3 regions of the Paraburkholderia sp. SIMBA_054 genome follow, and region 2 is predicted to be linked to each of the others. Evidence: predicted binding sites of a transcription regulator. Region 2 holds the regulator's gene; each other region holds the start of a gene.

Region 1 (7,889 bases), on a different contig from region 2:
AGCTGCAGAAATGATCGAAATCTTCAAGCGGCGTGTGGCCGTGCGCGCTCCTTAAATCACCAATCACTTCGAGCACCAGCGCAATGCCTTTCTCCGGATCCCTGTAACACATGACGTACCTCCCTCTGCTCACGCGCAGTACAGCATGACACGTTCCACAGGGCGCGCTTAATGGCTTAATGCACCTGCCGCCATGCGCGGTCGATCGCCGAAAAGACAATCGGCACGAAGTCATGGCCTTCGAAGGATACGGGCCGCTCATCGTTGGGATAGGAGAGGGCGGCGGGCGCGCAGATCATCTGCAGCAGCCGCTGGCTGAACCGTCCCTCCGCGCGGACCTCAGACAACACCTCTTCCTCAATCTGGTGGATCAGTTTCCACGTGAGGACGCCTTTGCTGCGGTGCCGTGCGACAACATTCGGGAGGACCGCCTCGACGGCGGCCTGCGCGTCAAACAGCACGTTGTAGTTTCCCATCGATCACTCCGTTTCGTTGAGTTCAGTGAAAATTCCGGCTCGCCGTCGGCAGTTCGCCGAGCAGGTGCGAAACGTCGACGAGCCGCTGTGCGACGATATGCTTCACGTCGCCCTGGCGCTGCCACACACCATAGACGGCGAGCAATGACGAGCCGAGCGCCTCGCGCCGCTGCCGTTCGACCACCGACTGCCAGACGATCACGTTCACAGACCCCGTCTCGTCCTCGAGCGTCATGAACATGACGCCGTTCGCGGTACCGGGGCGCTGGCGTACGGTGACGATGCCGCACGCCCGCGCGAGCTGGCCGTCGCGATAGCGCGACAGCGCGTCGGCAGGCATCAGGCGCATCGAGAGCAGCTTCTTGCGCAGCAGCGCGAGCGGATGGCGGCCTAGTGTCAGACCCGTCGAACGGTAGTCGGCGATCAGGTCCTGTCCTTCGGTTGGCGCGACCAGCGTGGGCGCTTCCTCCTCGCGCGCCGTCGCGCGCAACAGATCCTTTTCCGGGACCGCGGCGACGGCTGCCCATAGTGCCTGCCGCCGGTCGCCCGCGAGCGCCCTCAGCGCGTTGGCGGCCGCGAGCACCTGCAGGTCATGGCGATCGAGCTGCGCCCGGTTCGCGAGGTCCGCGACGTCGCGGAACGGCTTCACCGCGCGCGTCGCTTCGATGCGCTGCGCGGTTTCCTCACGCATGCCGCGGACCACGGACATGCCAAGTCGCACGTGCGCCTTGCTCCCGTCGCCTTCCATCGTTGAATCCCAGTCGCTCACTGTCACGTCGACGGGCAGCACGCCGACACCATGACGTTTTGCATCCTGGACAAGTTGCGATGGTGAGTAGAAGCCCATGGGCTGGCTGTTGAGCATGGCGCACAGGAACGCTGCTGGCTCGTGGCGCTTGAGCCAGCAGCTTGCGTAGACGAGTAGGGCGAAGCTCGCCGCGTGACTCTCGGGAAAGCCGTATTCGCCAAAGCCCTGGATCTGCGCAAAGATGGATTCGGCGAACTCGCGGTCGTAGCCGCGCTGGAGCATCCCTTCAACGATGCGGTCGTGATAGTGCTGCAGGCCGCCCTTGCGCTTCCATGCGGCCATCGCCCGGCGCAACTGATCCGCCTCGCCCGCACTGAAGCCTGCCGCGAGCATTGCGACCTGCATCACCTGCTCCTGGAAGATCGGCACGCCTAGCGTACGTTTCAGCGCCTGTTCGACGTCAGGACTCGGATAACTTACGGGTTCCAATCCCTGCCGCCGGCGGAGGTACGGATGGACCATGCCGCCCTGCACAGGGCCGGGACGTACGATCGCGACTTCGATCACAAGGTCGTAGAACTCGCGCGGTTTCAGGCGCGGCAGCATGCTCATCTGTGCGCGCGACTCGATCTGGAACACGCCGACGGTATCGGCTGCGCAGATCATGTCGTAGGTGGCCTCGTCCTCCGGCGGAATGTCCTGCATCTCGAAGGGCTCGCCGCGCTGCTGCGACACCAGGTCAAGCGTGCGGCGGATCGCCGACAGCATGCCGAGCGCGAGCACGTCGATTTTCAGCAGGCCGAGCGCTTCCAGATCGTCCTTGTCCCACTGGATCACGGTGCGATCCTGCATCGACGCATTTTCGACGGGCACGAGCCGCGAGAGCTTACCTCGCGCGATTACGAAGCCGCCTGTGTGCTGCGACAGGTGACGGGGAAAGCCGAGCAGTGTCGCGGCGAGCGTCGCCCACTGCTGGATCATCGGCATCTCAGGGTCGAGTCCGCTATCAACGAAGCGACGGATAAGATCGGCGCTCGAATCAAACCAGTGATGCTCCTTGGCGACGCGATCGACGATCACCGGATCGATCCCGAGCGCCTTGCCGGAATCGCGGATCGCGGAGCGCGGTCGATAGGTTGTCACGGCGGCCGCGAGCGCCGCGCGGGTCCGCGTGTATTTACGGTAGATGTACTGGATGACCTCTTCCCGTCTCTGGTGCTCAAAATCGACGTCGATGTCCGGGGGTTCTCCACGCTCTTTGCTGATGAAGCGCTCGAAAAGCATGCTGCTCCGATCGGGATCGACCTCTGTGACGCCAAGACAAAAGCAGACTGCCGAATTGGCCGCCGAGCCGCGCCCCTGACACAGGATGCCCTCGTTGCGCGCGAAGCGCACGATGTCGTACACCGTCAGGAAGTACGGCTCGTACTTCAGGTCGGCGATCAGCGACAGTTCGTGCTCGATCTGGGTCTGAACGCTGTGCGGAATGCCGCGCGGATAGCGCCGCTGGGCGCCCAGATAGGTCTCGCGTCGCAGATAGGCGGTCGGCGTGGTGCCAGGCGGCACGAGTTCGTCGGGGTACTCATAGCGGAGCTCGTCGAGCTTGAACGTGCAGCGCGACGCGATGTTCAGCGTCTGTGCAAGCGCGTCCACCGCATAGACGTTGGCCAGCCTCAACCGTGAGCGAAGATGCTGTTCGGCGTTCGGCGCCAGCTCGAACCCGCATTCGGTCACGGGCCGGTTCAGGCGGATCGCCGTCAGTGTGTCCTGCAACGGCTTGCGCGAACGCACATGCATCAGCACCTGGCCGGTGGCCACCACGTTCAGTCCATGCCGCTCGGCGACGTCATAGACGGTATTGCGATGCAGGTCATCGAGCGCGCGGGCGTGCAGAGTGAGCCCGATCCAGCAGCGGTCGGTGCCAAACGTCTGTGCCGCCCATAGCGCCTGCGCGTCAAGGCGCACATCCTTCGCGTGGTACTCGGGCGTCAAAACGATCAGGCAGTCGGGCAGCGCGCGCAGATGTGTGTAAGGCGAATCGGGATGATCGAGATCGTGCGGGTACACGACATACGTGCCCTTGGCCGTGCGCGTGCGCGCGAGCGTGATGAGTTCCGACAGGTTGCCGTAGCCGTCGCGGTTCTGGGCGATCGCGGTGAAGGCGAGGGCAGGTGAGCCGTCCGCGTTCGTGACGCGAAAGTGCGCGCCAACCAGCAGCTTGATGCCCGTTTCCTTCGCGGCGACGTGCGCACGCACGATGCCCGCCAGCGAGCACTCGTCGGTGATCGCAATTGCCTCGTAGCCGAGCTGCGCCGCGCGCGCGGCCAGTTCCTCGGCGTGCGACGCGCCCTGCAGGAACGTGAAGTTGGACGCGCACTGCAACTCGGCATAGCCGGGCAGGCCGAACGAAGCGGGCAGCATGGCTTATCCGAACAGCCCATGCAGGTACCAGCGCGGCTCGTCTTCGTCGACGGCGCCAATCCGCTCGCGGTAGATCCAGTAGCAGATATGGTCGTCGGCCTCGGCAACGAAGTAGTCGCGCGTCACCGGCTCACCCCGGAACCAGCCCGCCTCGACGCGTTCACCGGATGACACCGTGCGCAGTGGCAAGCCGTAAAATGGTCGCTCGCCGCGCATCAGCAACTTGATCGGCGATTCCAGCAGCCAGGCGGGACGCGGCGTGTCCGTCGCCGGCGCGACGTACTTCGTCTTGTCCGTGACGGGCACCCAGCGGGCGGCGACTTCGGGGCGATGATCGGCAACGGGCGCGGGCTTCAGCACGTTTTCGACACCGAGGCGTGCGACCAGCAGTTCGAGCAGCCGCGCGTGATCGGCGGCCGTCCCGCCCGGCTCCGGAAACAGTGAGTCCGATGCGGGCTCTGCCTCCTTCACTTCCTGCACGACGAGCTGCAACGCAATGACGGCCGCCGCGAGTTCGACGCGGCCCAGCCGCTCTTTGAGCAGTCGCATCAGGTGATCCTCGCGCCACGTCGGTTCCGCAAGCGACACCTCGATTGTCGTCGGGTCGATCGCGTCGCGACCTCGTTCGTGTTCGAGCAGCAGCGCGATGCGCGTGACGGCCAGCTGCTTTTGTGACAGCCAGCCCGTTAGCTGGACGACGAGCCGGCGGGCCGCAAAAAGACACGCTTCGGCGTGCTCGATGCGGTCGGGCAGTTCGATGCGCGCCTGAAAGGTCGGCGGCGTTTCAAACCATTCATACACTTCGGGTGCGACTCCATTGGCGCGGTCAAGCACATCGAGCAGTGCCGTGCCGCAGCGTTTTTTCAGTCCCGCACGGGGCAGGCGCATAAGCTGTCCGACTGTCTCGCAGCCGATGCCCGTCAGCCAGTCGAGGTGGCGTCGGGTGGGCGTGGGCAGGTTGACCGGCAGTCCGGCGAGGGCGCGCGACAGCGAGGCATGCGACAGCGCAACGCCGCCGCAGTACCGCGCGAGCAGCCATGCCGCCTGTCCCGTTGGTGCGACGCTGATCGTGGCAGTAACACCCATCGCATCGGCGACCCGGCGCGCCATGCGACGCACCGACCGGATGCCGCCAAAGAGCCGCAGACTCGCCGACACGTCGACGAGCACCGTGCTTTCCTCGGCGATCACGACCTGCGGTGAGAGGTTCAACAGTCCTGTCGCGATCTCGCGCACTGCGTTGACCTCCGCCGTGCTGTTGCGCTCCTGCATGACGGTGGCAGGCGCGAGCGTCAGGACACCGCCGCGACGCATGCCGATGCAGACGCCCGCCGCGCGCGCGGACGGGTCGGCGGCAACGACGCGCTCCTTTTCGAGCACGGCAAGGCCTGCGTCGTCATCGGGTTCAAGCGACCACTTCGGCCGGAACACTTCGAGGCACAACGACGGGAGATGGACGCCTATCCACAGTCGCATGGCGTTTTACGTTCAGGATCGGGGAGGGCGTCAGGGACACGAACAGCGGTTCATCGCGGGCGGGGCCGCGGCGCTTCAGAAACTGGACATCGACGCCGCCTTTCGCAGCGCGGATCGCAAGTCGCAGTGGTGCAGGCGACGCGTCGCGCGTCGTCGCGAGCGGCCGCACCATGAAAAAGAGCGACTCGGACGTCTGCGCGGCCAGGTGCAGCCGGCGCACCGCCTCGGGCCGCACGTGCTGCTGCCAGAACACGAGCGCGCCACAGGTGCCCGCGCGCAGAATCTGCTCGGCGGCCCACAACGCGTCGGCAGTCTTCGGTGCCTTCACCGTCAGCAGGTTGGACGGCTCGAGGCCCCACCACGCGAACGCGGTCGGCTGGACGTTGTGCGGCGGCTGCAGGAGCACGACAGGTTTGAATCCCAGGCGCTCGAAGGCGGGTCGCAGCAGACGCAGTTCGCCGCAACCGGTCTGCTGGACGAGCAGATCGGTCAGCGCGCCGCGCGGCCAGCCGCCGCCGGGCAGTTCAGCCCCAAGGGCTTCGTCGCCGCAAGGGACGACCCGCGATGCGGAGCGGGCAAGCTGGTTGCCCCTCCATAAATCGGGATGGATCGCTTCGGGTAGCATGACGGCGCTCATCGCTCTCCCCAGAAAAAACACTGTATATATAAACAGTAGTATAGCCTGGTAAGTCCACGCTTACATCGTCTGTTTTTTGACGGGTACTGTTGCACAGCGACTGCATGGACGCGTCGTCCGCCGTCGCATGAGGTAGCATTTCGACCGCAGCTTTATCCGCATTTCACCTTCATTCCCGATGGCCAGACCCATACCGTTCGCACGAATCAGCCAGGCTGCCCGCGCACGCCGCAACCGCGCGCTGCTTCTCCCCATGCCGCGCGCAGAGGCGGATCGCCTTGCGCTTCACGTGCATATGGCGCTTGACGCGATGCGCAGAGGGCAGGGCAATGCCACGGCAGCCCAGACGCTTTGTCAGACGATGATCCTCTCCGGGTTGCTCGCAGAGGCGGGATACGGGGAAGCGACCTTTGAACAGATGCGGGCAGCGGAGGCGGTCATCTGTGCGGCGTTTGATCGCGGCCGCGAATCGGGCGTCTGGGCGCTGGAAGAGTCGGGGTTCGAGCAATTCGCTGTGATCGTTGGCATGTACGACGCCCAGCTACAGCGAGCGCCGCTCGCGGCGATCATCGAAGCGAGTAACCGGCTCGAGCGCTTTCGCGCAGGCGAGTCGTTCGAGCATCGCAAGCGTGCCTGACGGACAGCCGGGCTATCGCCGTCCGGACGTGCCGTGACGGTGTTTCCGGGGGCCAGACGCGGCGCTGCGCCGGGCCGGCGCGCGACTCTCTGGTGCACCGGACCTCAGCCAGGCGGCGACGTCCGTCCGGATCTTGCCCACAAAACCGATCGCCGCCTGAACCGCCTCTGCCGTTGACAACTGGTGCGCGATGTCGTCCGGCACTGCACCGCACGCCATCAGGACCGCGCGGCCGGCAACGACACGTTCCGTCGTCGTGCCGCCAAGCGCAAGCCTCAGACAAAAAGCGGGCTGATCTTCAGCGTCCGGGTCATATGCAATATCGACCGATGAATCCGGCTCCGATGCGTCTGCCCACAGGGTGTCGGGCTCGGGCACTTCGCAGTGCGTCAGTTCTGCGGCCCGATCGAATCCGTCATTCACTCTCACGACAGAACGCCCGACGGGATCAATGAGATAAAAGTGGAACACGCCCGCCTCCTCGCCGCACACCTGCTCCCACGATAGGCTATCGAAGAGCAATTTGTCGGCCAGCGAGGCGGACTTCCTGGAGGGGAGCGCGACGCGAGCAGGGATTATTCATGCCCGCTGCCGCGTGCGGTGCCTTGTGGCGGGCACGGGAGACTGGTCGTGGCTGGACTGTTCGGGGCGCAATGCAGCGTCAGTCGGCTTGTTCGTACTCGTCGTCGGTTCGCCCGTAGACCCGGGGCCAGGGCCACGCTTCGAGTGCCCAGGCTGGCGGATGATCGACCAGCTCAAAGCCGTGTTCGCGCGGCGCATCGAAAATGTCTTCGGCCGTCTCTTCGAGGATTTGCTGCATATAGTCGACGTCACGCACGCTCATCGGATGCCACCGTTTGTGATAGCGATCCTGCCCAGCGATCACTTTTCTCGCCAACAGATCGATCACGATCCGGTGCGAAAGATACGGTTCGCTGGCCCACAGTGACTCCCAGCGACCAACGGCGTACGCGAGTCGCTCTGCGTTCATCGAAGCAACCTTTCCACGATAGCGCTCGCTGGCCTGCCCTCGTCCTGATCCACATAGAACGCGACGACGCCGCCAACGATGTCGTGCGACCGGATGTGGATCGGCTCGTCCTTGGTGCCGGTCGGCCGCTTCGCCGCATCACGTGGGCGCTTCACTTCCAGCGCGTTGAATCCGATCGGATAGTTGGTCAGCGTCTCCGGGCTCTGCACGACGAGCCTCATGCAATCGTGACGGATGCCCGTCAACTCGGTGTTGACGATCCTGTTCAGCACGACGTCCAATGCCGTCAGAAGATCGGTGCGCTGAGGCTGCGATGGCTCATCAGCAACGAGGTGGACAATCGCGCGTACGAGCCTGGGATTTTTCGCGAGCACAATGCGGTAGCGGGCGACGTGCGGCTCGCGGCTTTGCGCCGGATAGATGATGTCCCTGAAAGGGCCTTTGTAGATCATGGGTCAGCCTTGACGAATGTGACCGCACACGATGTACGGCTCACATCCAAG
Region 2 (7,889 bases):
CCTATTTTAGGGCATCGTGCGCGCCACGTTTGGCGCATGGATGCGCATCGCTGGCGGATCGTGTGCACGATCTTGCACCGCGTCATGGCGGACTGCGCGGGCCACCGCACTTAGCGTTTTCCATCCCTTGCATGTGGAATTGCGGCGCACCATGATTCAGATGAGACCGCGATAGTCGCGGGCATGGGGGGAAGCAAAATGGCGAGCTACAACAAGATTCTGCTGTGCTACGACGGCTCGCGTGAAGGCCGCAAGGCATTGCGTTGCGGCGCGAATCTGGCGCTCGATCTGGGCGCGGAAACGCATTTGCTGTCGGTCGTCGACATGCGTTCGAGCATCGCGCAAAGCGCAGGCCTGCTGACGGACGTCGCATGCGGCAGCTTCGAAAAGACCGCGCGTGAAATTCTGCAGGAAGGCGTCGACTGGCTCACGGAACGTGGCGTGAAGGCGACGGGGCATTTCGCGTTTGGTCATCCCATCGACGAAATTGCGTCGCTAGCGACCGAGTTGCACGCCGATCTCGTGGTGGTCGGGCATCGTTGCCGCACGGGACTGTCGCGCTGGTGGATGGGCGCGGGCAATACGCCGCTGCTGGACCGCGTGTCGTGCAGCATTCTGGTCGCGTGCTCGTCGGCGGCTGAGGAGGAGCAGGCGGCTGCGTGAGGCAGCCGCCATCTGGCGCACGTGTTGTGAAGAAGCGTCAGCCGTTCAGATCGACGGCTGACAGCTTCCACGTGAAAAGCCCCTGCCTACGAAAAATCGCCGCATAGCGCGTGTCGCCGACACCGTGCTGATAGCTCACAACGAACTCATTGACACCGCGATATCCCGCCGTGGTTTGCGGCGGCTGCGGCGGCGTGTTGCTATTGGCACTAGCCTGGCTAGATGCGGGCGCAGGCGTTTGTGGCGAGTTGGGCGCCGGATTGTCCGCTCGAGCAGCGGGCGGCGGAGGCGGGCGCTCTCCCGGTTCGCCGCGCGGCGGAATGCCGTTGAGCAACGCGGCGACACCATCCGGCGTCGCATAGGCATCGACGAGCGGACCAATCAATGCAACGCCGATCATCGCGCCGATGGCAGCTAGCGGATTGCCGTTGTGCTGCACGTCGAGCCGGCGCGTCAGCAATCCCGTGACCTGTAGCTTGAGGCTGTCGCGCAGCGCCGGATAATCGACGTACGCGTTGACCGTTTCGACATCTCGGGAATCGGCGGCGCGTTTGAGCCGGTCGAGCGCGATATACGGCGATGCGTACGCATAACCCAGCGCGGCCACGACGACGATCACGATCAACGCGATCAGAATCGACCGGCCAACCCGGCCTTTCATCCTTATCAAACCTGCCATTGTGCAGAACGCTCCGTTTTCAATATCGATCAGGTGTGGACCCGATCGGCACCGAAACGATCCCGCAAGTTTGCAAGCAAGCGTTTCTCAGCGTGAATGTCACACGCCTGTACCGCGCTCACGCCGCCTGCTGGGCCAACTGATCGCCTTGCTCCGCAATCGCGCGATCGATCATATTGCACACGGCGTCCACCGTGCCGACCATGATGAGTCGCGACGACCCGTGGTAGACCCGCACGGGCGCGCGCCGCGCCGGTTCCGCATTGAGGCCCGAGTTCAGCGACACGCGTGCGAATGCCGGCTGCGCGGACGGCAGCGGTTGGGGTTCTTCATCGAACAGCGATGCCGTGCCGCCCGTGACGTTCGACGCAAGCGCCGTCAGCGAACCACAAGGGACAAGCTCGCGCAGATGGCGCAGACGACCGAACTGGCGAAAGGGCAGCAAGCGGGCAAGGCGTTCCATGAGTCTCTCCAGACAGTGTTCAGCTAATTAGAATTCCGTCGGTCGGATCAACCCGACCGCGATGCCTTCCAGCGCGAACTCCGCGCTGCCGGCCTGAACAAAAATATTTTCGTAATCGGGGTTCTCGGCGATCAGCTCGATGCCGTTGGGCCGGCGCTTCAGGCGCTTCACGGTCACGTCGTCACCCAGACGCGCGATGATGATCTGGCCGTCTTTCGCTTCGCTCTTTTTCTGCACGGCGAGCAGGTCGCCGTCGAAGATGCCCGCGTCGCGCATCGACAGGCCGCGCACCTTCAGCAGGTAGTCGGGCTTGCTGGAGAACAGCGACGGGTCGCACGTATAAGTCTGCGAGATATGTTCTTGCGCGAGGATCGGGCTACCGGCTGCCACGCGGCCCACGAGCGGCAGTGACAACTGCATGATGCTCGCGTGCGGCAGCGTGAACTGGTGCGGGGAATCGTCCTGGCCCGCGAGCAGGCGGATGCCGCGCGACGCGCCCGCCGCCAGCTCGATCACGCCCTTGCGCGCCAGCGCCCTCAGGTGTTCTTCCGCCGAGTTCGCCGAGCTGAAGCCGAGTTCGGCCGCGATCTCGGCCCGCGTGGGCGGGAAGCCCGTGCGCTCGATGGCGCGGCGGATCAGTTCGAAAACCTGTTGCTGACGTGCGGTGAGTTTGGTCATGGCGCCACTGTATGGATAGACAGGTGACTGTATTTTTATACAGTATTCGGCGCATTTCAAGCTTTACTTTAAGTTCGTCGCGGCGGGTGTCGTGTGAACGTCGAAAGGCGACGCTGAAACGACGCTACGGACGCGCTCGCGGACGCAAACCATTCCTTTACCACTATTGCGTATTAAAAAATGAAGAAACATTATTTTTAATGATGAAGCCACCTGGATAGACTGCCTTCCATTGATGCAGCAGCAACGCCCACGCAGCGGCAGAGGCGCTTGCCGCTTGCGCAGCAGCGAAACGCGGCAATCAGCGGAAACCAGGCAGTCACACCAACAAGACGGAGAAGGTCGATGGGCATTCGGATCACGGGGTTGGCAGGAGCACAGAAGGCAAAGCGCGGCAGCGCGAAGCGGTTGGTCGCGGCGCTCGCGCTGGGCGCTGCGTCGGCGGTCGGGATGATCGCGCAGGCGCATGCGGACACCACGCTGCTGAATGTTTCCTACGATCCGACCCGCGAGCTGTATCAGGACGTCAATCAGGCCTTCGGCAAGGAATGGAAGGCGAAGACGGGCGAGTCGGTCACCTTCAAGCAGTCGCACGGCGGCTCGGGCGCGCAGGCGCGTTCGGTGCTCGACGGCCTGCAGGCCGACGTCGTGACGCTCGCGCTCGCTTATGACATCGACGCGCTCGCGAACAAGGGCCTCATCAACAAGGACTGGCAGAAGCGCCTGCCCGACAACGCGTCGCCGTACACGTCGACGATCGTGTTCCTCGTGCGCAAGGGCAACCCGAAGCACATCAAGGACTGGGACGATCTCGTGAAGCCGGGCGTGTCGATCGTGACGCCGAACCCGAAGACGTCGGGCGGCGCGCGCTGGAACTATCTGGCGGCATGGGCGTACGCGTCGCATCTGCCGGGCGGCAACGACCAGAAGGCGAAGGAATTCGTGTCGAAGCTGTATAAGAACGCGGGCGTGCTCGACTCCGGCGCGCGCGGCGCGACGACGAGCTTCGTGCAGCGTGGCATCGGCGATGTGCTGATCGCATGGGAAAACGAAGCGTTCCTGTCGGTGAAGGAATTCGGCACCGACAAGTTCGAGATCGTGGTGCCGTCGGCGAGCATTCTGGCCGAGCCGCCCGTCGCCGTGGTGGACAAGGTGGTCGACAAGCATGGCTCGCGCAAGCTCGCCGACGCGTATCTGAACTTCCTCTACAGCGAGCAAGGTCAGGAAATCGCCGCGAGGAACTTCTACCGTCCGCGTTCGAACAAGGTGCCGGCCACGCTCACCGATAAGTTTCCGAAGCTGAAGCTGTACACGGTCGACGACTCGTTCGGCGGCTGGACGAACGCGCAGAAGACGCACTTTGCCGATGGCGGCGTGTTCGATTCGATCTACCAACCGCAGTGAAACCACGCAGCGGCAATGTTTGAACAAAGGCGCGCCCTCGGGCGCGCTTTCGGCAATGGTGCGACGGCACGCGTTGCAACGCATAAAACCTGAAAGAGCTTTCGCATGACGACGTTGACCTTTCGCAAGCCGAGCGCGATACCCGGCTTCGGCCTGACGCTCGGCATCACGCTGGCGTATCTGAGCCTCGTGGTGCTAATTCCGCTCGCGGCCACTTTTCTCAAGACGGCCACGCTCGACTGGAGCCAGTTCGTGCGCGCCGTTACGTCGCCACGCGTGCTCGCGTCGTACCGGCTGACGTTCTTCTCGGCACTCGGTGGCGCGCTGATCAACGCGGTGTTTGGCTTTCTGGTCGCGTGGGTGCTGGTGCGCTACAAGTTTCCGTTCAAGCGCATCATCGACGCCGTCGTCGATCTGCCGTTTGCGCTGCCCACATCGGTGGCGGGCATCTCGCTCGCGGCGATCTATTCGGGCAATGGCTGGGTCGGCCAGTTTCTCGAACCGCTCGGCATCAAGATCGCGTTCACACCGGCGGGCGTGCTGGTCGCGCTGACCTTCATCGGCTTGCCGTTCGTCGTGCGGACTGTGCAGCCCGTGCTCGAAGAGTTCGAGCGCGAGCAGGAAGAGGCGGCCGCGTGCCTGGGCGCCTCGCGCTGGCTGACGTTCCGGCGCGTCGTATTTCCCAGTGTGTTTCCCGCGCTGCTGACGGGCTTTGCATTGGCGTTCGCGCGTGCGTTGGGCGAATACGGCTCGGTGATCTTCATCGCGGGCAACGTGCCGATGAAGTCGGAGATCACGTCGCTGCTCATCATCACGAAGCTGGAGCAATACGATTACGCGGGCGCGACGGCGCTGGCTGTCGTGATGCTGGTGGTGTCGTTCCTGATGCTGCTGCTGATCAACACGCTGCAGTGGTATCTGCAGCGGCGCACGACCCGCGGCCGCACGGCGCCTACGGTGCCGGTTGTGTCGTCGGCTGCGCTGACGGGAGGTGCGCAATGAGCCAGGATTCCGTAGTGCTTTCCGGCTCGGGCGCAGGCAACACTAACGCCGTGCGCCGTCCCGACCCGGTGACCGAGCCGCGCGTCGTGCGCTGGATTCTGACGGGCATCGCGTTGCTGTTTCTCGCGCTGTTTCTCGCGCTGCCCCTCGTTGCCGTGTTCTATCAGGCGTTCAGCAAGGGCGTTGCGTACTACTTCGAGTCGCTCGCGGATCCGGATGCCGTGTCCGCGATCAAGCTGACGCTCTTGACGGCAGCGATTGCCGTGCCGCTCAACCTCGTGTTCGGTCTCGCGGCATCGTGGTGTATCGCAAAGTTCGAGTTCCGCAGCAAGGCGCTGCTGACGACGCTGATCGACCTGCCGTTCTCGGTGTCGCCTGTGATCTCCGGCCTGATCTACGTGCTGATGTTCGGCGCGCAAGGCTGGTTCGGACCGTGGCTCGCCGATCACAACGTGCAGATCATTTTCGCGGTGCCGGGCATCGTGCTCGCGACGATCTTCGTCACATTCCCGTTCGTCGCGCGCGAGCTGATTCCGCTGATGCAGGCGCAAGGCAACGACGAGGAAGAAGCCGCGCACGTGCTCGGCGCGTCGGGCTGGCAGATCTTCCGGCGCGTCACGCTGCCGAACGTCAAATGGGGTCTGCTGTATGGCGTGATCCTGTGCAACGCGCGGGCGATGGGCGAGTTCGGCGCGGTGTCGGTGGTGTCGGGCCACATTCGCGGACAGACGGACACGATGCCGCTGCACGTCGAGATTCTCTACAACGAATATAACTTTTCGGCGGCCTTCGCCGTGGCGTCGCTGCTCGCGTTGCTCGCGCTCGTCACGCTCGGCCTGAAGCTGCTCGCCGAGCGCCACCTGTCGGCGGAACTGGCGAGCGCGAGCGACGTGCCTGCGCATGCCGGTCCCGTGAGCAAGCCGTCCACGCAGTCGACGAATACCGCCGCACAATCGGTCCAGTAAGGAGAGTTGTCAAAGATGGGCATCACCGTACGCAATCTGCAAAAGCGCTTTGGCGATTTCACCGCGCTCGACAACGTCTCACTCGATTTTCCGCCGGGCGAACTCGTCGCGCTGCTTGGACCTTCGGGCTGTGGCAAGACCACCTTGCTGCGCGTAATCGCGGGCCTCGAATACGCGGACGCGGGCCAGGTCGTGCTGCAAGGCCAGGACGTCGCGGAAGTGGGCGCGCGCGAGCGCAACGTCGGCTTCGTGTTCCAGCATTACGCGCTGTTCCGTCATATGACGGTGTTCGAGAACGTCGCGTTCGGCCTGCGCGTGAAGCCGCGCAAGGAGCGTCCGTCCGAAGCCGTGATCCGCGAGAAAGTGCATGAACTGCTGAAGCTCGTGCAGCTCGACTGGCTCGCGCAACGCTATCCGTCGGAGCTGTCGGGCGGCCAGCGGCAACGTATCGCATTGGCGCGCGCGCTGGCCGTCGAGCCGAAAGTGCTGCTGCTCGACGAACCGTTCGGCGCGCTCGATGCGAAAGTGCGCAAGGAACTGCGCAGCTGGCTGCGCCGTCTGCACGACGACCTGCATATCTCGACGATCTTCGTCACGCATGACCAGGAAGAAGCGCTCGAAGTCGCGGACCGTATCGTCGTGCTGAATCACGGGCACGTCGAGCAGGTGGGCAGCCCGCAAGACGTCTACGATCATCCGCAGACCTCGTTCGTCTACGAGTTTCTCGGCGCGGCGAACCGGCTGCATGGCAGCGTCGACGGCAGGGGTTTCGTCGTCGATGGCGCCGCGCAGCCTATCGCGATCGAAGCGAACTTCCAGGGGCCCGCGTTCGCTTACGTGCGTCCGCACGATCTCGTGCTGTATCCGCAGGCTTCAGGACATCGCGACGGCATCGTCGTCGGCGTGCGGCGCGTGGTGACGCTGGGCGGCTCGGTGCGTGTCGAGCTCGAAGGGCGTGCAGGTCACGTGCTCGAAGCGGAACTGGATCGCGAAGCATGGCGCGAATTGCAACTCGGTGTCGGCGATGGCGTGACGGCCGTGCCGCGCGCGTTGCGTGTATTCCCTGCACATTGAACGGCGCACCAGGCAGCGTCATTTCAACCCAGGCATTGAACAACAAACCTACTCTGGCTGAACCGGAGACATCGATATGAATTTCCAGCAGCTGCGCTTCGTGCGCGAAGCCGTACGGCAGAACATGAACCTGACGGAAGTCGCGAACGTGCTGTACACGTCGCAGTCGGGCGTCTCGAAGCAGATCAAGGATCTCGAGGACGAACTGGGCGTCGATATTTTCATTCGACGCGGCAAGCGTCTGACGGGGCTGACGGAGCCGGGCAAGGCAGTGCATCAGCTGATCGAGCGGATGCTGCTCGACGCGGAGAACCTGCGCCGCGTCGCGCGCCAGTATGCGGATCAGGATAACGGCCACCTCGTCGTCGCGACGACGCACACGCAGGCGCGATACGCGCTGCCGAAGGTGGTCCGCCAGTTCACTTCGGTTTATCCGAAGGTGCATCTCGCGCTGCGCCAAGGCAACCCGCAGCAGATCGCGCAGATGATCATCAACGGCGAGGCCGACATCGGCATCTCGACGGAAGCGCTCGACCGTTATCCCGACATCGTCACGTTCCCGTGCTATTCGTGGCACCACGTCGTGGTCGTGCCGAAGGGGCATCCGCTGGTGGGCCGTGAGAACATCACGCTGGAAGAGGTCGCCGAATACCCGATCGTCACGTACGACCAGGATTTCACGGGCCGCTCGCACATCGATCAGGCGTTTGCGAAGGTGGGCGCGCTGCCCGACGTCGTGCTGACGGCCATCGACGCGGACGTGATCAAGACCTACGTCGAACTCGGCATGGGCATCGGCATCGTCGCCGCGATGGCGTTCGATCCGAAGCGCGACACCGAACTCGTGGCGCTCGACACGCAGCATCTGTTCGAAGCGAGCACGACGCGCATCGGTTTGCGCAAGGGTGCGTTCCTGCGTGCCTATGCGTACCGGCTGATCGAGATGTTCGCGCCGCAACTG
Region 3 (7,889 bases), on a different contig from region 2:
CCCACCAACGCCTGATGCGAGCAAGCGGGACGGGCCATGAGCCCGACGAACGGGCGCGCAGCCAGGGCGCACAAAACGTGGACAACGAAGCAACGGCAACGATAGCGGTCATCAGCAGGCTCCTCAAAACGAAAGCGCCTGCCCCGGGAATCAGGACAGGCGCTTCGATCGTAGCGAGCCGTGAATCGCGCCAACAGTCGGCCGAATGGCTAATGGTGCACGGGCGGATGCATCGGTAAAGTGACTGCGGTCAATGCGTGCCCGGCGGGGTATCGCCGGCGATACGGCTTGCGTTGCGCCGCTTCATCGCATAACCAAGGATCACGACGAACAGCGCGCAAGCGATGCTCATGCCGTACTCGGCAACGGGCGTATCGAGCACGGGCCAACGGTCGCCCGCCGGGTCGTTGATGATGAGACCGCCCGCGATCCAGCCGAGCAGCGCGCCGCCCAGCGTAATGACGACGGGATAACGGTCCAGCAGCTTCAGCACGAGCTGGCTGCCCCAGACGATCAGCGGAATGCTGACGATCAGCCCGAACACGACGAGGGCGATGCGGTGATGCGGCTCGGCGGCCTCGGCGGCGCCGGCAATAGCGATCACGTTGTCGAGGCTCATCACGGCGTCGGCCACGATGATCGTCTTGATGGCCGCGACCAGCTTGTCGGCGGGTTTGACATTCGCGTGCGCGTCGGGCGCGGGTGCCAGCAGGCGCACGCCGATCCACAGCAGCAGCAGGCCGCCCGCGAACTTGAGCAACGGCACATCGAGCAGAGCGACCGCAAACGCTATCAGCGCGACACGCAGCACGATGGCGCCCAGCGTCCCCCACAACACGCCCTTCGTGCGCTGCGCGGGCGGCAGGTTGCGGCACGCGAGCGCGATCACGACGGCGTTATCGCCACCCAGCAGGATGTCGATGACGATGATCTGGAAGACGGCGCCCCAGTGGAGCGTAGTGAGGAATTCGAGCATGGAAAGCAGGATAGAAGGTAGCGAAAGCAAACGGCAACAAAAAAGCGAGGCAGCAATTGCTCGCTCCCTCGCTTATCGTCGCGTCTTACGAAAGGACTTCGTAAGAGTATCAAAAAATGCCGGCACTGACCGGCGTTTCTTGAGCTTATCGCAACACTTCTTACAGCATCGCCTTCAGAAGACGCGCCATTTCCGACGGGTTCTTCGTGACCTTGATACCGCAGGCGTCCATGATTTCCAGCTTCGCGTCGGCCGTATCCGCACCACCCGAGATCAGCGCGCCGGCGTGGCCCATGCGCTTGCCCGGAGGCGCCGTGACGCCAGCGATGAAGCCAACCACCGGCTTCTTCATGTTGTCCTTGATCCAGTAAGCAGCGTTCGCTTCGTCCGGGCCACCGATTTCACCGATCATGATCACGGCGTCCGTTTCCGGATCGTCGTTGAACATCTTCATCACGTCGATGTGCTTCAGACCGTTGATCGGGTCGCCGCCGATACCGACTGCCGACGACTGGCCGAGGCCGATCGCGGTCAGCTGGCCAACTGCTTCATACGTCAGCGTGCCCGAACGCGACACGACGCCGATGCGGCCCTTGCGGTGGATGTGACCCGGCATGATGCCGATCTTCAGTTCGTCCGGCGTGATCGTGCCCGGGCAGTTCGGTCCGAGCAGCAGCGTCTTGCGGTTTTCCGCGCGCATGCGAGCCTTGAGTTCGATCATGTCGCGAACGGGGATGCCTTCCGTGATGCAGATCGCGAGATCGAGATCGGCTTCGACGGCTTCCCAGATTGCAGCAGCGGCGCCTGCGGGCGGCACGTAGATGACCGAGACGGTCGCGCCCGTTTCTTCCTTGGCTTCCTTCACGCTAGCGTAGATGGGAATGCCTTCGAAATCTTCGCCAGCCTTCTTCGGGTTCACGCCCGCGACGAATGCTTCGCGGCCGTTTGCATATTCACGGCATGCGCGCGTGTGGAACTGACCGGTCTTGCCGGTGATGCCCTGCGTGATGACCTTGGTGTCTTTGTTGATCAGAATCGACATGTATTGACCTCTGTTCGTTTGGTGGCGTGCTCAATAGCGTTGCGCGCGGCAAATACGCTTTGCCCGCGCCGCTCGCACGCCGCCATTCGTAATCCGGTGATAAGCGCCGGGGCGATCAGGCCTTGCCTGCGGCAGCCGCGACGACCTTCTGCGCAGCTTCTTCCATGCTGTCTGCCGAGATGATCGGCAGGCCGGAATCGGCCAGCATCTTCTTGCCGAGGTCTTCGTTCGTGCCCTTCATGCGCACGACGAGCGGCACTTGCAGATCGACCGCCTTCGAAGCAGCGATCACGCCTTCCGCGATCACGTCGCAACGCATGATGCCGCCGAAGATGTTGACGAGAATCGCCGTCAGGTTCGGGTTCTTCAGCATCAGCTTGAACGCTTCCGTGACCTTCTCGGTCGTCGCGCCACCGCCGACGTCGAGGAAGTTCGCCGGCTCGCCGCCGAACAGCTTGATCGTGTCCATCGTCGCCATCGCCAGACCAGCGCCGTTCACCAGGCAGCCGATGTTGCCGTCGAGCGAGATGTACGCGAGGTCGAACTTCGACGCTTCGACTTCAGCCGGATCTTCTTCGTCCAGATCGCGGTAAGCGACGATTTCCGGATGACGGAACAGTGCGTTCGAATCGAAGTTGAACTTGGCGTCCAGCGCGATCACCTTGCCGTCGCCCGTCAGGATCAGCGGGTTGATTTCGGCCAGCGATGCGTCCGTTTCCCAGAATGCCTTGTACAGGCCTTGCAGGATCGCGCGCGCTTGCGGGATCGATGCGTCGGGCACGCCGATCTTCTTCGCGAGATCGTCAGCTTCGGCGTCTTTCAGACCCGTCGACGGATCGACCGCGATCTTGTGGATCAGCTCGGGCGTCTTTTCTGCGACTTCTTCGACGTCCATGCCGCCTTCGCTCGACGCCATCACGACGATCTTTTGCGAAACGCGATCGATCACGAGACCGACATACAGTTCCTTCTTGATGTCAGCGCCTTCTTCGATCAGCAGGCGATTCACCTTCTGGCCTTCCGGGCCCGTCTGGTGCGTGACGAGCTGCATGCCGAGGATCTGGTTCGAGTACTCACGAACCTGGTCCAGCGACTTCGCAACCTTCACGCCGCCACCCTTGCCACGGCCACCCGCGTGGATCTGAGCCTTGACGACCCACACCGGGCCACCGAGCTCTTGAGCGGCCTTGACCGCATCATCCACCGAGAAGACCGGCTTGCCGCGCGGTACCGCGACTCCGAATTTCCGCAGGATTTCCTTACCCTGGTACTCGTGAATCTTCATGCGTGATTCCCTTCAGTCTGAGAGTTGGATTGAACTTCGCTTCCGGCTGGACCGCTTACTCCGGACGCGCCGTCTTCACGGCCTGTCCGTTGGGTGCGGCATCCGCGCGATCCGCTGAACGCGGCGCGTGGCCGTACCAGCGCGGATAAAACTGTCGCACCGCCTCGCCGTCGAACCGCAGCGCATGGCAGCGGCCCAACTGGAATGGCGGTTTGTCGTTTGATTGCTCGCTCGCCTGTTCGCTTGCTTGCCCGCTCGAAGCGTTGTCTTGGGCGTCTTGTCCCGTGCTGCCTTGCGTGCCTCGGGTTGAACCGTCTGCCGATCCAGTGGATGAACCCGCGTGCTCCTCGCTTCCTGGCCCGCCTTTGTCGGTATTCCACACGTCGCCCGCGAACGCCTGGATGGCGGCAGTCGGCAGGATTGCGCACAACTCGGTGAGATGCGTGCAGCCTGTCGTGCCGGCCAGCAAACGGGCAGCATCGCGACGGAAGTTTTGCAACAGATTGAGCCCGATGAGGGCGCGATAGGCGGGATTGGAGACTTCACACAGACCGGGATACGGAACCCAGTCGGACGACGCTTCAGCGTCGACGACATTGAGCTTGCGATCGATCGTGATGCGGAGCCAGAGTTCATGGATCGGCAGGCCGTTCGGCCGGACACCCGACGCAAGCTTAACGTCACGCGGCTTGTCGTCGGTGAGGCATGCCTCGATATCCCACAGCCCATCTTCACGCTCGTATGCGTCCGCTCGGATTGCGCGGCGATGGCGCAACTGTCGGGACACTGGCGGAGAGAGCGGCATGCGAGAACAAAGGCCGGATTTAAGAACCGTTGAATTTTAGCATACTGGGTATTTGAGACTGGCCGAAGCCCGCAGAGGCTTAATGGGGCCGGGTTTGAGCGGTCTCGAGGGTGGCGTGGCAGCCTGGTGTTTCGTGCAGTGCGTCATTTTTTTGCGCGTCGCACGCCGGCCTATTCGGACGGTCAGTCTTCGTCGATACCCTTGAGAATCTTCCCGATGATTCCCTGAGAAAAACCCCGCGTGGCAAGAAAGCGCGCCTGCTTTGCGCGTTCGTTGGGTGTTTCGGGCAACGCGCCGAACTTCTTGCGCCACACCGCCTGAGCCCGCGCCAGTTCGGTTTCGCGTAACTGCGCGCTCACTTCTTCGACCAGTTCCTGTCCGACCGAATGACGCTTGAGTTCGTTGACGATGCGGCCCGCGCCCATGCGCGATGCACGCCGATTAAGCAGGCTTTCCGCGAAACGAGAATCCGACAGCCAGCCTTCGCTTTCGAGCGAATCCAGCAATGCGTCGATTGATTCGCCCTCTTCCGCGTATGGCGAGAGCTTGCGCGACAACTCCGCGCGACTGTACTCGCGGCGCGAAAGATAGCCGAGCGCACGGCCTTTGAGAGAGCGTGTGGGACGTTGTGAGGCGCGGCTCGCTGTATCAGCGGGTTTGCCTTCGCCTGGCTGGCGACGCGAGCGCGTATAGGTGACTTCTTCGCTGCTGGCATCCGCGTCCGGGCGGTCACGCGAAGCGGCACCCAGACCGGCGGCACGATCGTGAGCATCGAACGATTCGAATGGATCGAAGTTGTCGGATGACGAGTCGTTTGAAAACGATGCTGCCGTAGAAGCAGACGGGCTTGAAGACAAGCGTGACGACGATTCGAATGCATCGTCGTCACGCGGGCCGCCCGCGCTGCGTCCTGCGCCCGTAGTCGAGGAAGCAGAGCGGCCCTTGCGTATCACGCGACGATTACTCCTCTTCGCCCACTTCCTCGTCGGCACTGACGGCAGCGCCCGCCGGCATGGCATTCACGCCCAGCGACTCACGGATACGGTTTTCGATCTCGCGTGCAATGTCCGGATTCTCGCGCAGGAATTCACGCGCGTTGTCCTTGCCTTGACCAATGCGTTCGCCGCTGTAGCTGTACCAGGCGCCCGCCTTGTCGACGATCTTTGCCTGCACGCCGAGGTCGATGATTTCGCCCTGACGCGAGATACCTTCGCCGTAGAGGATGTCAAAGATCGCTTCGCGGAATGGCGGCGCCACCTTGTTCTTCACCACCTTCACGCGCGTTTCGTTGCCGATCACTTCGTCGTTCTTCTTGATCGAACCGATACGGCGAATGTCCAGACGCACCGACGCGTAGAACTTCAGCGCGTTACCACCCGTGGTGGTTTCCGGGTTGCCGAACATGACGCCGATCTTCATGCGGATCTGGTTGATGAAGATCACGAGGCAGTTCGTGCGCTTGATCGTGCCCGTCAACTTGCGCAGCGCCTGCGACATCAGACGCGCCTGCAGACCCGGCAGCGAATCGCCCATTTCGCCTTCGATTTCGGCCTTCGGCACCAGCGCCGCGACCGAGTCGATCACGATCATGTCGATCGACCCCGAACGCACCAGCGCATCCGCGATTTCGAGCGCCTGTTCGCCGGTGTCCGGCTGCGAAACCAGAAGGTCGCTGACGTCCACGCCGAGCTTTTGCGCGTACTGAATATCCAGCGCGTGTTCCGCGTCGATGAATGCTGCCGTGCCGCCAAGCTTCTGCATTTCGGCGACGACCTGCAGCGTCAGCGTGGTTTTACCCGACGATTCCGGCCCGTAGATTTCCACCACACGGCCACGCGGCAGACCACCGACGCCCAGCGCGATGTCGAGCCCCAGCGATCCCGTGGAGACCACCTGGATATCTTCGACTGCCTCACCCTGGCCGAGCCGCATGACCGACCCTTTGCCGAACTGCTTTTCGATCTGCGCAAGCGCGGCCGCGAGTGCCTTGCTCTTTTCCGCAGTCAGTCCAGCCGAGCCTTTCTTGCTTTCTTCCATGAATCGTCCTTTGCTATGATGAACGGCGTCTGAGGCAGGTGTGCAGGCCGTTGTGAACCCGGTTCGACCAACCAGCACGCTAAACGCAGACACTGTATAAAAAAACAGTAGTCTTGGCAAGCCCGATTCGCATGCGGACGTCCACATGTGCAAACGGACAACACCGACTACCAACAAAATCTTTCGGAGACGCTGTGCGCCGGAGCACCCCGGTGCCGGCCGGGCAGGGCGCATCATGCGAATTCTCATTGCCGAAGACGACAGCATACTCGCGGACGGTCTCGTCCGATCACTCCGCCAATCGGCATACGCCGTTGACCATGTGAAGACGGGAGCGGAAGCGGATACCGCGCTGTCGATGCAGACTTTCGACCTCGTCATCCTCGATCTCGGCCTGCCGAAAATGTCCGGCCTCGAAGTGCTGCGGCGTCTGCGCGCGCGCAATTCGAACGTACCCGTGCTGATCCTGACGGCAGCCGACAGCGTCGACGAGCGCGTGAAGGGCCTCGATCTCGGCGCCGACGATTACATGGCCAAGCCCTTCGCGCTGAACGAGCTCGAAGCCCGCGTGCGTGCCCTCACGCGGCGCGGCGCGGGCGGCGGGCCGACCGTCGTCAAGCACGGCTCGCTGTCGTTCGATCAGGTCGGCCGGATTGCCTATGCCAATGAGCAGGTTATCGATCTGTCCGCGCGTGAGCTAGGATTGCTCGAAGTCCTGTTGCAGCGGATCGGGCGGCTGGTGTCGAAGGAACAGCTGGTCGATCACCTGTGTGAATGGGGCGAAGAGGTCAGCAACAACGCGATCGAGGTGTACGTGCACCGGCTGCGCAAGAAGATCGAACCGAGCGGCGTGCGCATCATCACCGTGCGCGGGTTGGGTTACTGTCTGGAGAAGGCTGCGCCCCAGACGCCGGCGCAGCAGTCCGAGCCGTCCGACGCGCCCGCTGCGATGCCAGCAAGCCACTACTTCAAGTAAAGGCGTTCCATGTCCGTCCGCGCACCGCGCGCCACGGCGCACGCGGCGGATCTCGACGAAGTCCGCGACGCGCGCTACGCGAATCCTTTCGCGCCGCCCGATGAAACCGAGGCGGCTGCGGAGACGCGTCCGCGTTCGCTCTTCGGCGAGATCCTCGACTGGATGCTCGCGCCGTTGCTGCTGCTATGGCCGATGAGCCTTGCCGTCACGTACCTGGTCGCGAAGTCGATTGCGAACGGACCGTTCGATCGCGCGCTCGAAACCGACGCCTACGTGCTCGCGCGGCAGATTCACCCCGTCAATGGCATCGCCGAGCTGACGCTGCCCGATTCGACGCGTGATTTTCTTCGTGCCGACAATATAGATAGCGTGTTCTATCAGGTGCTCGGCACACGCGGCGAGCTGGTTGCAGGCGACCGCGACATGCCGCTGCCGCGCGAGGAAGACCGGCCGCAGCCGGGCATCGTCGAGTTTCGCGACGACATGGTGCGCGGCAACGACATCCGCGTCGCGTACACCACCGTCGAGTTTCCGCAGACGCCGGGCGCGCAGCCCGTGCTCGTGCAGGTGGCCGAAACGCTCGATAAACGCAGCGCGCTCGCCAACGACATCATCAAGGGCGTGATCCTGCCGCAGTTCGTGATCCTGCCGCTCGCCATCCTGCTCGTGTGGTTCGGGCTGTCGCGCGGTCTTGCGCCGCTGCACGCGCTGCAGGCGCATATTCGCGCGCGGCGCCCCGATGACCTGTCGCCGCTCGAAGCGCGCCGC

The links. The regulator LexA, encoded in region 2, represses DNA repair genes until DNA is damaged. The targets are predictions, from matches to a motif close to ACTGTATNNNNATACAGT.
Region 1: imuA (translesion DNA synthesis-associated protein ImuA) is a predicted target of LexA. The motif match lies at 5,778-5,795, and genes of this name have one in related genera.
Region 3: recA (recombinase RecA) is a predicted target of LexA. The motif match lies at 6,237-6,254, and genes of this name have one in related genera.

Annotation. Positions count from the first base shown of each region.
Region 1 is NZ_JAWRXV010000092.1:11,732-19,620, forward strand. It holds gene SB822_RS50740 (hypothetical protein) at 1-76, opposite strand, end outside; gene SB822_RS50745 (DUF2471 family protein) at 177-476, opposite strand; gene SB822_RS50750 (error-prone DNA polymerase) at 499-3,645, opposite strand; gene SB822_RS50755 (Y-family DNA polymerase) at 3,649-5,121, opposite strand; gene imuA (translesion DNA synthesis-associated protein ImuA) at 5,051-5,758, opposite strand; gene SB822_RS50765 (hypothetical protein) at 5,937-6,395, shown strand; gene SB822_RS50770 (hypothetical protein) at 6,408-6,887, opposite strand; gene SB822_RS50775 (hypothetical protein) at 7,057-7,386, opposite strand; gene SB822_RS50780 (hypothetical protein) at 7,383-7,838, opposite strand.
Region 2 is NZ_JAWRXV010000069.1:34,266-42,154, reverse strand. It holds gene SB822_RS46205 (universal stress protein) at 199-663, shown strand; gene SB822_RS46200 (DUF2939 domain-containing protein) at 701-1,342, opposite strand; gene SB822_RS46195 (hypothetical protein) at 1,461-1,805, opposite strand; gene lexA (transcriptional repressor LexA) at 1,833-2,483, opposite strand; gene SB822_RS46185 (sulfate ABC transporter substrate-binding protein) at 2,829-3,887, shown strand; gene cysT (sulfate ABC transporter permease subunit CysT) at 3,993-4,889, shown strand; gene cysW (sulfate ABC transporter permease subunit CysW) at 4,886-5,854, shown strand; gene SB822_RS46170 (sulfate/molybdate ABC transporter ATP-binding protein) at 5,870-6,928, shown strand; gene SB822_RS46165 (CysB family HTH-type transcriptional regulator) at 7,005-7,889, shown strand, end outside.
Region 3 is NZ_JAWRXV010000005.1:73,873-81,761, forward strand. It holds gene SB822_RS07720 (pilin) at 1-112, opposite strand, end outside; gene SB822_RS07725 (TerC family protein) at 251-976, opposite strand; gene sucD (succinate--CoA ligase subunit alpha) at 1,137-2,018, opposite strand; gene sucC (ADP-forming succinate--CoA ligase subunit beta) at 2,134-3,303, opposite strand; gene SB822_RS07740 (DUF2889 domain-containing protein) at 3,359-4,108, opposite strand; gene recX (recombination regulator RecX) at 4,291-5,061, opposite strand; gene recA (recombinase RecA) at 5,069-6,145, opposite strand; gene SB822_RS07755 (response regulator transcription factor) at 6,381-7,121, shown strand; gene SB822_RS07760 (sensor histidine kinase) at 7,131-7,889, shown strand, end outside.